DNA from 4 places in the Herbaspirillum sp. WKF16 genome. Region 2 is predicted to be linked to each of the others. Evidence: predicted binding sites of a transcription regulator. Region 2 holds the regulator's gene; each other region holds the start of a gene.
The links. Region 2 encodes sigma-54, which starts transcription at its own class of promoters, with help from an activator protein. Its sites were predicted from a motif close to TGGCANGNAANCTGCTTT; they were not measured.
Positions count from the first base shown of each region.

Region 1: the regulator sigma-54 is predicted to act here: its motif matches at 871-888, upstream of Herbaro_RS10425 ([protein-PII] uridylyltransferase).
Region 3: the regulator sigma-54 is predicted to act here: its motif matches at 1,447-1,464, upstream of Herbaro_RS02950 (ammonium transporter).
Region 4: the regulator sigma-54 is predicted to act here: its motif matches at 727-744, upstream of Herbaro_RS11740 (MSMEG_0572/Sll0783 family nitrogen starvation response protein).

Region 1 is NZ_CP118632.1:2,282,751-2,284,951, reverse strand. It holds gene map (type I methionyl aminopeptidase) at 1-756, shown strand, start outside; gene Herbaro_RS10425 ([protein-PII] uridylyltransferase) at 967-2,201, shown strand, end outside.
Region 2 is NZ_CP118632.1:4,118,767-4,120,967, forward strand. It holds gene lptB (LPS export ABC transporter ATP-binding protein) at 1-410, shown strand, start outside; gene Herbaro_RS18585 (RNA polymerase factor sigma-54) at 493-1,983, shown strand; gene hpf (ribosome hibernation-promoting factor, HPF/YfiA family) at 2,125-2,201, shown strand, end outside.
Region 3 is NZ_CP118632.1:666,919-669,119, forward strand. It holds gene Herbaro_RS02950 (ammonium transporter) at 195-1,397, opposite strand; gene Herbaro_RS02955 (alkaline phosphatase D family protein) at 1,721-2,201, shown strand, end outside.
Region 4 is NZ_CP118632.1:2,568,402-2,570,602, forward strand. It holds gene Herbaro_RS11735 (aminotransferase-like domain-containing protein) at 1-388, opposite strand, end outside; gene Herbaro_RS11740 (MSMEG_0572/Sll0783 family nitrogen starvation response protein) at 832-1,314, shown strand; gene Herbaro_RS11745 (Nit6803 family nitrilase) at 1,332-2,201, shown strand, end outside.

The DNA of each region.
Region 1 (2,201 bases), 1.8 Mb from region 2:
GAGGTGCTGGACTACATCACCCCCTTCGTCAAACCCGGCGTCACCACCGGCGAGATCGATCGCCTGTGCCACGAGTACATGACCAATGTGCAAGGCACTATCCCGGCCCCGCTGAACTACTGCCCGCCCGGCTACACGCCCTACCCCAAGGCCATCTGCACCTCGTTGAACGACGTGATCTGCCACGGCATCCCGGGCGACAAGGTGATGAAGAACGGCGACGCCCTCAATATCGACGTCACCATCATCAAGGACGGCTACCACGGCGACACCAGCCGCATGTTCTTCCTGGGCGAACCGTCGATCCTGGCGCGTCGCCTGGCCGAGATCACCTACGAATGCATGTGGCTGGGCATCTCCAAGATCAAGCCCGGCGCCCACCTGGGCGACATCGGCCACGTCATCCAGCAGCACGCCGAGAAGGCCGGCTACAGCGTGGTGCGCGAATTCTGCGGCCACGGCATCGGCCGGGTCTTCCACGAGGAACCGCAGGTGCTGCACTACGGCCGCCCCGGCACGCTGGAAAAGCTGGAGGCCGGCATGATCTTCACGGTGGAGCCGATGATCAACGCCGGCCGCCGCGAAATCCGCGAAATGGGCGACGGCTGGACCATCAAGACCAAGGATCGCAGCCTGTCGGCGCAGTGGGAACACACGGTGCTGGTCACCGAGACCGGCTTTGAAGTGCTCACCGTGTCGCCGGGCATGCCGGCGCCCCCGGCCTTCATCCAGAACCAGGTGGCCGCCGCGGCCTGATCTTTTACCGGCCACGACTGCGGCGGAAATCGCGATGCACGCCCTGCGGGCCGTCGCCATTTCCGCCGCGGCGCTTCATGGGCAGGACACGGCGCCTGCCATCCGCGCCCGGCCCGGCATGAAACCTGCTAATGGCAACACGCCGCACGGGGACGCGGCAAACTGACCGACCGGCGGGCCTCCCAGCCGCCACACACGAAATCCAAGCCGATGCCGACACTCGCCGTCACGCTCAAGAAACAGCTCAAGGCCTCGCGCCAGCAGGCCATTGACGTCTTCCAGACCGACCACAAACCCGAACAGCTGCTGACCCAGCTGCGCCGCAACGTCGACGGCGCCCTCACCCAAGCCTGGGAGCAGCTGGGCATGCCGGCCGACGCCGCCCTGGTGGCGGTGGGCGGCTATGGCCGCGGTGAACTGTTCCCGCATTCGGACGTGGACGTGCTGATCCTGCTGCCGCAGGCGCCGGACGGCGCCGAGAAGGAGAAGCTGGAGTCGCTGGTCCAGCTGTTCTGGGACATCGGCCTGGAGATCGGCCACAGCATCCGCACCGTCGACGAGTGCATGGACGAGTCGGCCGCCGACATCACGGTCCAGACCAGCCTGCTGGAAGCGCGCCTGGTCACCGGCAGCCGCGCCCTGTTCAAGCAACTGCAGGATCGTTACCAGGCCGCGCTCGACCCCCTGAGTTTTTTCCAGGCCAAGACGCTGGAGATGCGCCAGCGCCACATCAAGTACGAAGACACGCCCTACAGCCTTGAACCCAATTGCAAGGAGAGCCCCGGCGGCCTGCGCGACCTGCAGGTGATCCTGTGGGTGGCCAAGGCGGCCGGCCTGGGCGACTCCTGGAGCAAGCTGGCCGAACACGGCATGCTGACCGCGACCGAGGCGCGCCAGCTGCGCCAGAAGGAGCGCGCCTTCAAGGACATCCGCATCCGCCTGCACATCTGCACCGACCGCCGCGAAGACCGCCTGGTGTTCGACATCCAGACGCCCATCGCCGAGACCTTCGGCTTCAAGACCACCGACACCCGGCGCGCCAGCGAGTACCTGATGCAGCGCTATTACTGGGCCGCCAAGGCGGTGGTGCAGCTCAACACCATCCTGCTGCAGAACATCGAGGCGCACCTGTTCCCGCACCAGACGGTGCCCAAGCCGATCAACGAGCGCTTCAACGACGTCAACGGCTTCGTCGACATCGCCCACGATGATGTCTTCGAGCAGACGCCGTCGGCGATGCTGGAAGTGTTCCTGGTGCTGTCCGAACATGCTGAATTGAAGGACATGTCGGCGCGCACCATGCGCGCGTTGTGGCATGCCCGCTTCAAGATCGACAACGCCTTCCGCGCCAATCCGGAAAACCATCGCCTGTTCATGCAGATCATCCAGAGCAAGCGCGGCATCACGCACGCGCTGCGCCGGATGAACGCCACCAGCGTGCTGGG
Region 2 (2,201 bases):
GCAAGCCATTGTCGCGCGACGAGATCGAGGGCCGCCTGAACAACCTGTTGCACGAGCTGCAGATCGAGAAGCTGCGCGACAGCCAGGCGCTGTCGCTGTCGGGCGGCGAACGCCGCCGCGTCGAGATCGCCCGCGCGCTGGCCACCGACCCGCGCTTCGTGCTGCTGGACGAGCCCTTCGCCGGTATCGACCCGATCGCCGTGATCGAGATCCAGCGCATCGTGCGCTTCCTGAAGGAGCGCGGCATCGGCGTGCTGATCACCGACCACAACGTGCGCGAGACGCTGGGCATCTGCGACCGCGCCTACATCATCAACCAGGGAACGGTGCTGGCCAGCGGCAGCCCGGACGACATCATCGCCAACGAATCGGTGCGACGCGTCTACCTGGGCGAACACTTCCGCATGTGAGCGCGGCGCCAGACCGCGACACTGCACCACCCCACACGCAAGAACGCAACCACAGCCGGCCACGCGGCTTCCTGAACGCCAGATGAAACAGTCGCTCCAGTTACGCACCTCGCAGCACCTGGCATTGACGCCGCAATTGCAGCAGTCGATCAGGCTGCTGCAACTGTCGACGCTGGAACTGCACCAGGAACTGGAACAGATCCTCTCCGACAATCCGCTGCTCGAGCGCCTCGACGATGCGCTCGACAACTCGGTGCGCCTCTTGGCCGACGGCGCGATCTCGGCGACGCCCTCCTCCGGCGTCGCCGAGACCGCCGGCGAGGCCGCGGCCGAACCGGCTGCGCCCGGCGGCGACGGCGAGGCCAACTTCGAGCACCAGGACAACACGCCCGACAACAGCGTCAGCGGCGAGTCCGACTGGAGCTTCGACGACGTCGCGCGCAACGGCAAGTCTTCCGACGACGAAGACGCCCGGCCGCAGCTCGAAGCGCACGAGATCACCCTGCGCGAACACCTGCTGGAGCAGATCCGCCTCACCGCGCGCACGCTGCGCGACCGCGCGCTGCTGGAACTGCTGACCGACGCGCTCGACGACAGCGGTTACCTGGAAGAGCCGCTGGAAGACATCCTCTCGCGCCTGCCCGAAGAACTGGGCGTCGACCTCGATGAGCTCTCGATCTCGCTCAAGCTGCTGCAGAGCCTGGACCCGGCCGGCGTCGGCGCGCGCAGCCCCAGCGAATGCCTGGCGCTGCAGATCCGGCGCATGCCCAAGGTGGCCTTCGTGACACGCCGGCTGGCGCTGAAGATCGTCGAGGATTACCTGCCGCTGTTCGCCCAGCGCGACTTCAACAAGATCAAGAAGGCGCTCGACTGCGACGACGAAGACCTGCGCGAGGCGCAGGCCGTGATCCGCCAATGCCGCCCGCACCCGGGCGCGGAATTCGCGCGCGACGCCTCCGACTACGTGGTGCCGGACGTGATTGTCAGGCAAACAAAGAACGGCTGGCAGGTGCTGCTGAACCATGACGTGATGCCCAAGCTGCGCGTCAATGCGATGTACGCCAGCGCGCTGAAGCAGTCCAAAGGCGAAGTTTCCCTCACGTCACAGCTGCAGGAAGCCAAGTGGCTGATCAAAAACATGCGGCAGCGCTTCGATACGATTTTGCGAGTCGCACAGGCAATTGTCGAACGTCAAAGAAACTTCTTTTCGCATGGCGCTGTCGCCATGCGGCCCCTTGTGCTGCGTGAAATTGCTGATACACTGGGTCTACACGAGAGCACAATCTCTCGCGTGACAACTCAGAAATACATGCTGACGCCACATGGCATGTTCGAGTTGAAATACTTCTTCGGCAGCCACGTCGCGACGGAAACCGGAGGCGAAGCATCCTCCACTGCGATCCGGGCGCTGATCAAACAGTTGATAGGAGCAGAAAACCCCCAGACCCCATTATCCGATAGCAAGATTGCGGATATGCTGGCAGAACAAGGCATGGTGGTCGCGCGACGTACCGTCGCAAAATACCGCGAAGTGCTGAAAATTCCGCCGGTAAATCTCCGCAAATCCCTCTGAGCTTTCTCAGTTTTTCTGTAGTACTTTGCAGCCGTCGCTGTGTTCAGGCATCAGTCCATGCCCTTAGACACAAACGCTGTGCTATCCGGTGTATCGGATGAGGTGCACGAACCTCCAGTGACTTCACGATAGGAGTGTTGTATGAATCTGACCATCAGTGGACATCACCTCGAACTGACCCCCGCCATCCGGGAATACGTGCAGAGCAAGCTGGCACG
Region 3 (2,201 bases), 1.5 Mb from region 2:
AATTGCAGACCTCAACTAGCGAGAATGATCATTAGTGTTCCAAAAGCAAAAGCCACAAGAGAAGGTGGCTTTTGCTTTTGGAACACTTGTCTTGCGACAAAGAAATCAGCAGGGTCTCAAATCCTTTTGCAGACTTTGCGCTTTCATGCAGACTTTATTTTCCGAATACAGACTTTATTGTTAATTATCATCAGTCACCAACTGGTCTCCCGCTCCGCGGTCGACGAGATCTTGTGGATGGCGAGGTCGGCGCCTTCGAATTCCTGTTCCGGATCGAGGCGGATGCCGACCGCTTTCTTCAGCGCGCCGTAGACGATCCAGCCGCCGGCCGCGGCGATGGCGATGCCCATGGCGCTGCCGATCAGCTGCGACATGAGCGATACGCCGCCGCGCCCGCCCAGCGCCTGCAGGCCGAAGATGCCGGCGGCCAGTCCGCCCCACAGGCCGCACAGGCCGTGCAGCGGCCACACGCCGAGCACATCGTCGATCTTCCACTTGTTCTGGGTGCGGGTGAACATCCACACGAAGATGATGCCGGCGATGACGCCGGTGGCCAGCGCGCCCAGCGGGTGCATCAGGTCGGAGCCGGCGCACACCGCCACCAGGCCGGCCAGCGGGCCGTTGTAGGCGAAGCCGGGGTCGTTCCTGCCCATCAGCAGCGCCGCCAGCGTGCCCCCTGCCATGGCCATGAGCGAGTTCATGGCGACCAGGCCGTTCATCTTGTCCAGCGTCTGTGCGCTCATCACGTTGAAGCCGAACCAGCCCACCGTCAGGATCCATGCGCCCAGCGCCAGGAAGGGAATGTTCGACGGCGGGTGCGCGGCGACCGCGCCTTCCTTGCTGTAGCGGCCGCGGCGTGCGCCCAGCAGCAGCACCGCCGGCAGCGCGATCCAGCCGCCTACCGCGTGGACCACGATGGAGCCGGCGAAGTCATGGAACTCGGCGCCGAAGGTGGCGGCCAGCCAGGCCTGCACGCCGAAGTGCTGGTTCCAGGCGATGCCTTCGAAGAAGGGGTAGACCAGCCCCACCAGCACGGCGGTTGCCGCCAGCTGCGGGTTGAACTTGGAGCGCTCGGCGATGCCGCCCGAGATGATCGCCGGGATGGCGGCGGCGAAGGTCAACAGGAAGAAGAACTTCACCAGCTCGAAGCCGCTTCTCTGGGCCAGCGTCTCGGCGCCGGCGAAGAAGGACACGCCGTAGGCGACGTAGTAGCCGATGAAGAAGTAGACGATGGTCGAGACCGCGAAGTCGGCCAGGATTTTGACCAGGGCATTGACCTGGTTTTTCTTGCGCACGGTGCCCAGCTCAAGGAATGCGAAGCCGGCGTGCATGGCCAAAATCATGATGGCGCCCAGCAGGATGAACAGCGCGTCTGCGCCGTTTTTGTGATCTTCCACCTGAAAATCTCCCAAAAATTGTGCAACTCAAGAATCGAAAGCCCGGATTAAAGCAAGTTTCGTTCCATTTTGGTGAAAATTGTGCAGGTGTTTGATTTTAAAACCTTATTGCTGGAAGTTTCTTGCCGGGAAGATCGTGATTTGCACGAACTTCGTGCGAAACGGCCGGCTCGCCGGAGGGCGGGAGACTTTTTGGTGCGTCGATGGGATGGCCTGGAAATCTCCACAATCCATGAAAATCGTGGCAAGCACGGCCGGTTTCATCGAACGGTCACACCCGATTGCTAGATTGCAACGTCCTCATCCAGCCCACGGGAGTTGCCATGCCAGACCACAAGGATCCAGCTGATCGCGGCCGCCGCCGCTTCCTGCGCGACAGCGCCGTCGCCACCGCCGGGGCCGGCGCGTTGATTGCCGGCATGTCGCCGGCACAAGGGCAGTCCGCCGCCATCGTTACGTCGCAGCGATTGCGTCCGCAACTGCCGGCCGGCGTGATGAGCGGCGACGTTACCGGCGACTCGGCCATCGTCTGGAGCCGCGCCGACCGCAACGCGCGCATGCTGATCGAATATGCCGCCGATGAGAGTTTCGCCGACACCATCCGTCTCCAGGGACCGCTGGCGCTGGCGCGCAACGACTACACCGCGCGCATGGACCTGCGCGGCCTGCCCGCCGGCCGGCGCGTGTACTACCGCGTACGCTTCCAGGACCTGACGCATGAGTCGGCGCTGAGCGAGCCGGTGTCGGGCAGCCTGATGGTGCCGGCCGGCGCCCAGGAGGGCGCCGTCAGGGATGTCAGCTTTG
Region 4 (2,201 bases), 1.6 Mb from region 2:
GCCTGCCGTTGACGTGGGCCCAACCATCTTGCATCAGCGCAAGCAATTCGGGCGACTCCGGTTCCGGAGGCATGTTCATCGACATATCGACGTTGGGCCGCCCTTCAGTCACCCGTGGAATGCGCGGGCGCCGCTTGCCGCATACGAAGGTGCCGCGTCCCACCACCGAATCGACCAGGCCGCGACGGTGAGCTTCCGCATAGGCGCGAGCGACGGTGGTGAAGTCCAGGCCCAGCGCCTCGGCCAGCCTGCGCTGCGGCGGCAGCCGCTGCTCCGCTTGCAGCTGGCCGGTAGCCACGTCCTCGGCAATCGCGTTGGCGATGGCGAGGTAGGCCGGGCCGCCGCCCTTCTTCAATTTGGGCATCCACATATTGGCGCTCTTGGGCATGGCGATTCCTTCATGAGAATCCACAGCATTGACTGCATTCATATCCACGATTGAATGCAATTCGCGTTCCATGCAATCGCGCCCCGGCAAGCACTCTCGCGCACCGGTTTACACCAGCGACAGGCACTTGTCCGCACCATCCGAAAACACGCCGCCACATCAGGGTGCGCGCGACTTCCGGCGATTGTATGGAGCGATTGAATGGATCCCCGAAAAACCGCTGAAAGGCGCTTGCCGCCGGCCCTCCGGCGAAGCCGCAAGCCATCGGCATGGGCGTCCTGGCCAACGGAATTGACAGGATTTTTTTGCAGTCAATTTGCCCGTTCCTGCCGTTTGCTTGGCACGCCCGATGCATTCAATGCCGGCGTCGCAGCAACGCAGCCGCGGCCTCTTGCCGCCACGGCAAGCAGCAGACATCACTACCAACCGAGAGGAGTAACACCATGCCCGCAGTGACCAAAGCAGCCCATGCCCCCGGCGACTTCCTGGTGGATTACGAAGAGAAGGTATTTGAAGACGTCAAGGCCGAGCCGGGCGAGAAAGCGCTGGTGACCTTCCACACCGTGGCCTTCGAAGGTTCGATCGGCTTCGTCAACCTGCTGCAGGCCACTCGCCTCAAGCGCAAGGGCTTCGAAACCTCGATCCTGCTGTATGGCCCTGGCGTGACGCTGGGCGTGCAACGCGGCTTCCCGACCCTGGGCGACGAGGCGTTCCCGGGTCACCAGAACTTCAACAAGCAGATCGTCAAGTTCATGGAAGAAGGCGGCAAGGTCTACGCCTGCCGCTTCGCGTTGCAGGCGCTGTACGGCCACGGCGAGCCGTCGCTGATCCCCGGCATCCGTCCGATCAACCCGCTCGACGTGCTGGACCTGGTGCTGCTGCATCGCCGCGACAACGCCTTCATCCTCGACACCTGGACGCTCTAAGCGAAGCGGCGGCGACCATGGCGAACGACAAGAGAACGGTACGGGCGGCGGCGGTGCAGATCGCGCCCGACCTCGACAGCGCAGACGGCACCGTAGCCAAGGTGTGCCGGGCCATCGCCGATGCCGCCGCCCAGGGCGCGCAGCTGGTGGTGTTCCCGGAGACCTTCGTGCCGTACTACCCGTACTTCTCCTTTGTGAGGCCGCCCTACGCTTCCGGGCCGGAACACCTGCTGCTCTATGAACGCGCGGTGCAGGTGCCCGGCCCGGTAACGCAGGCCGTCTCCGCTGCGGCGCGCCAGCATGGGACGGTGGTCGTGCTGGGGGTGAACGAGCGCGACCACGGCACGCTGTACAACACCCAGCTGGTGTTCGATGCCGACGGCGAACTGGTGCTCAAGCGACGCAAGATCACGCCGACTTATCACGAGCGCATGATCTGGGGCCAGGGCGACGGCAGCGGCCTCAAGGTAACCGACACCGCCGTCGGTCGCCTGGGCGCGCTGGCATGTTGGGAGCACTACAACCCGCTGGCGCGTTACAGCCTGATGGCGCAGCACGAGGAAATCCACTGCGCGCAATTCCCCGGCTCCATGGTCGGCCAGATATTCGCCGACCAGATGGAGGTGACGATACGCCACCACGCGCTGGAGTCGGGCTGCTTCGTGGTCAACGCCACCGGCTGGCTGAGCGATGCCCAGATCGCCGCGATCGAACCCGATCCGGCCGCGCAAAAGGCGCTGCGCGGCGGCTGCTGCACCGCCATCGTCTCGCCGGAGGGCAAGCTGCTGGGCGAGCCGCTGCGCAGCGGCGAAGGCATCCTGGTGGCCGATCTCGATATGGAACTGGTCACCAAGCGCAAGCGCATGATGGATTCGGTCGGCCACTAC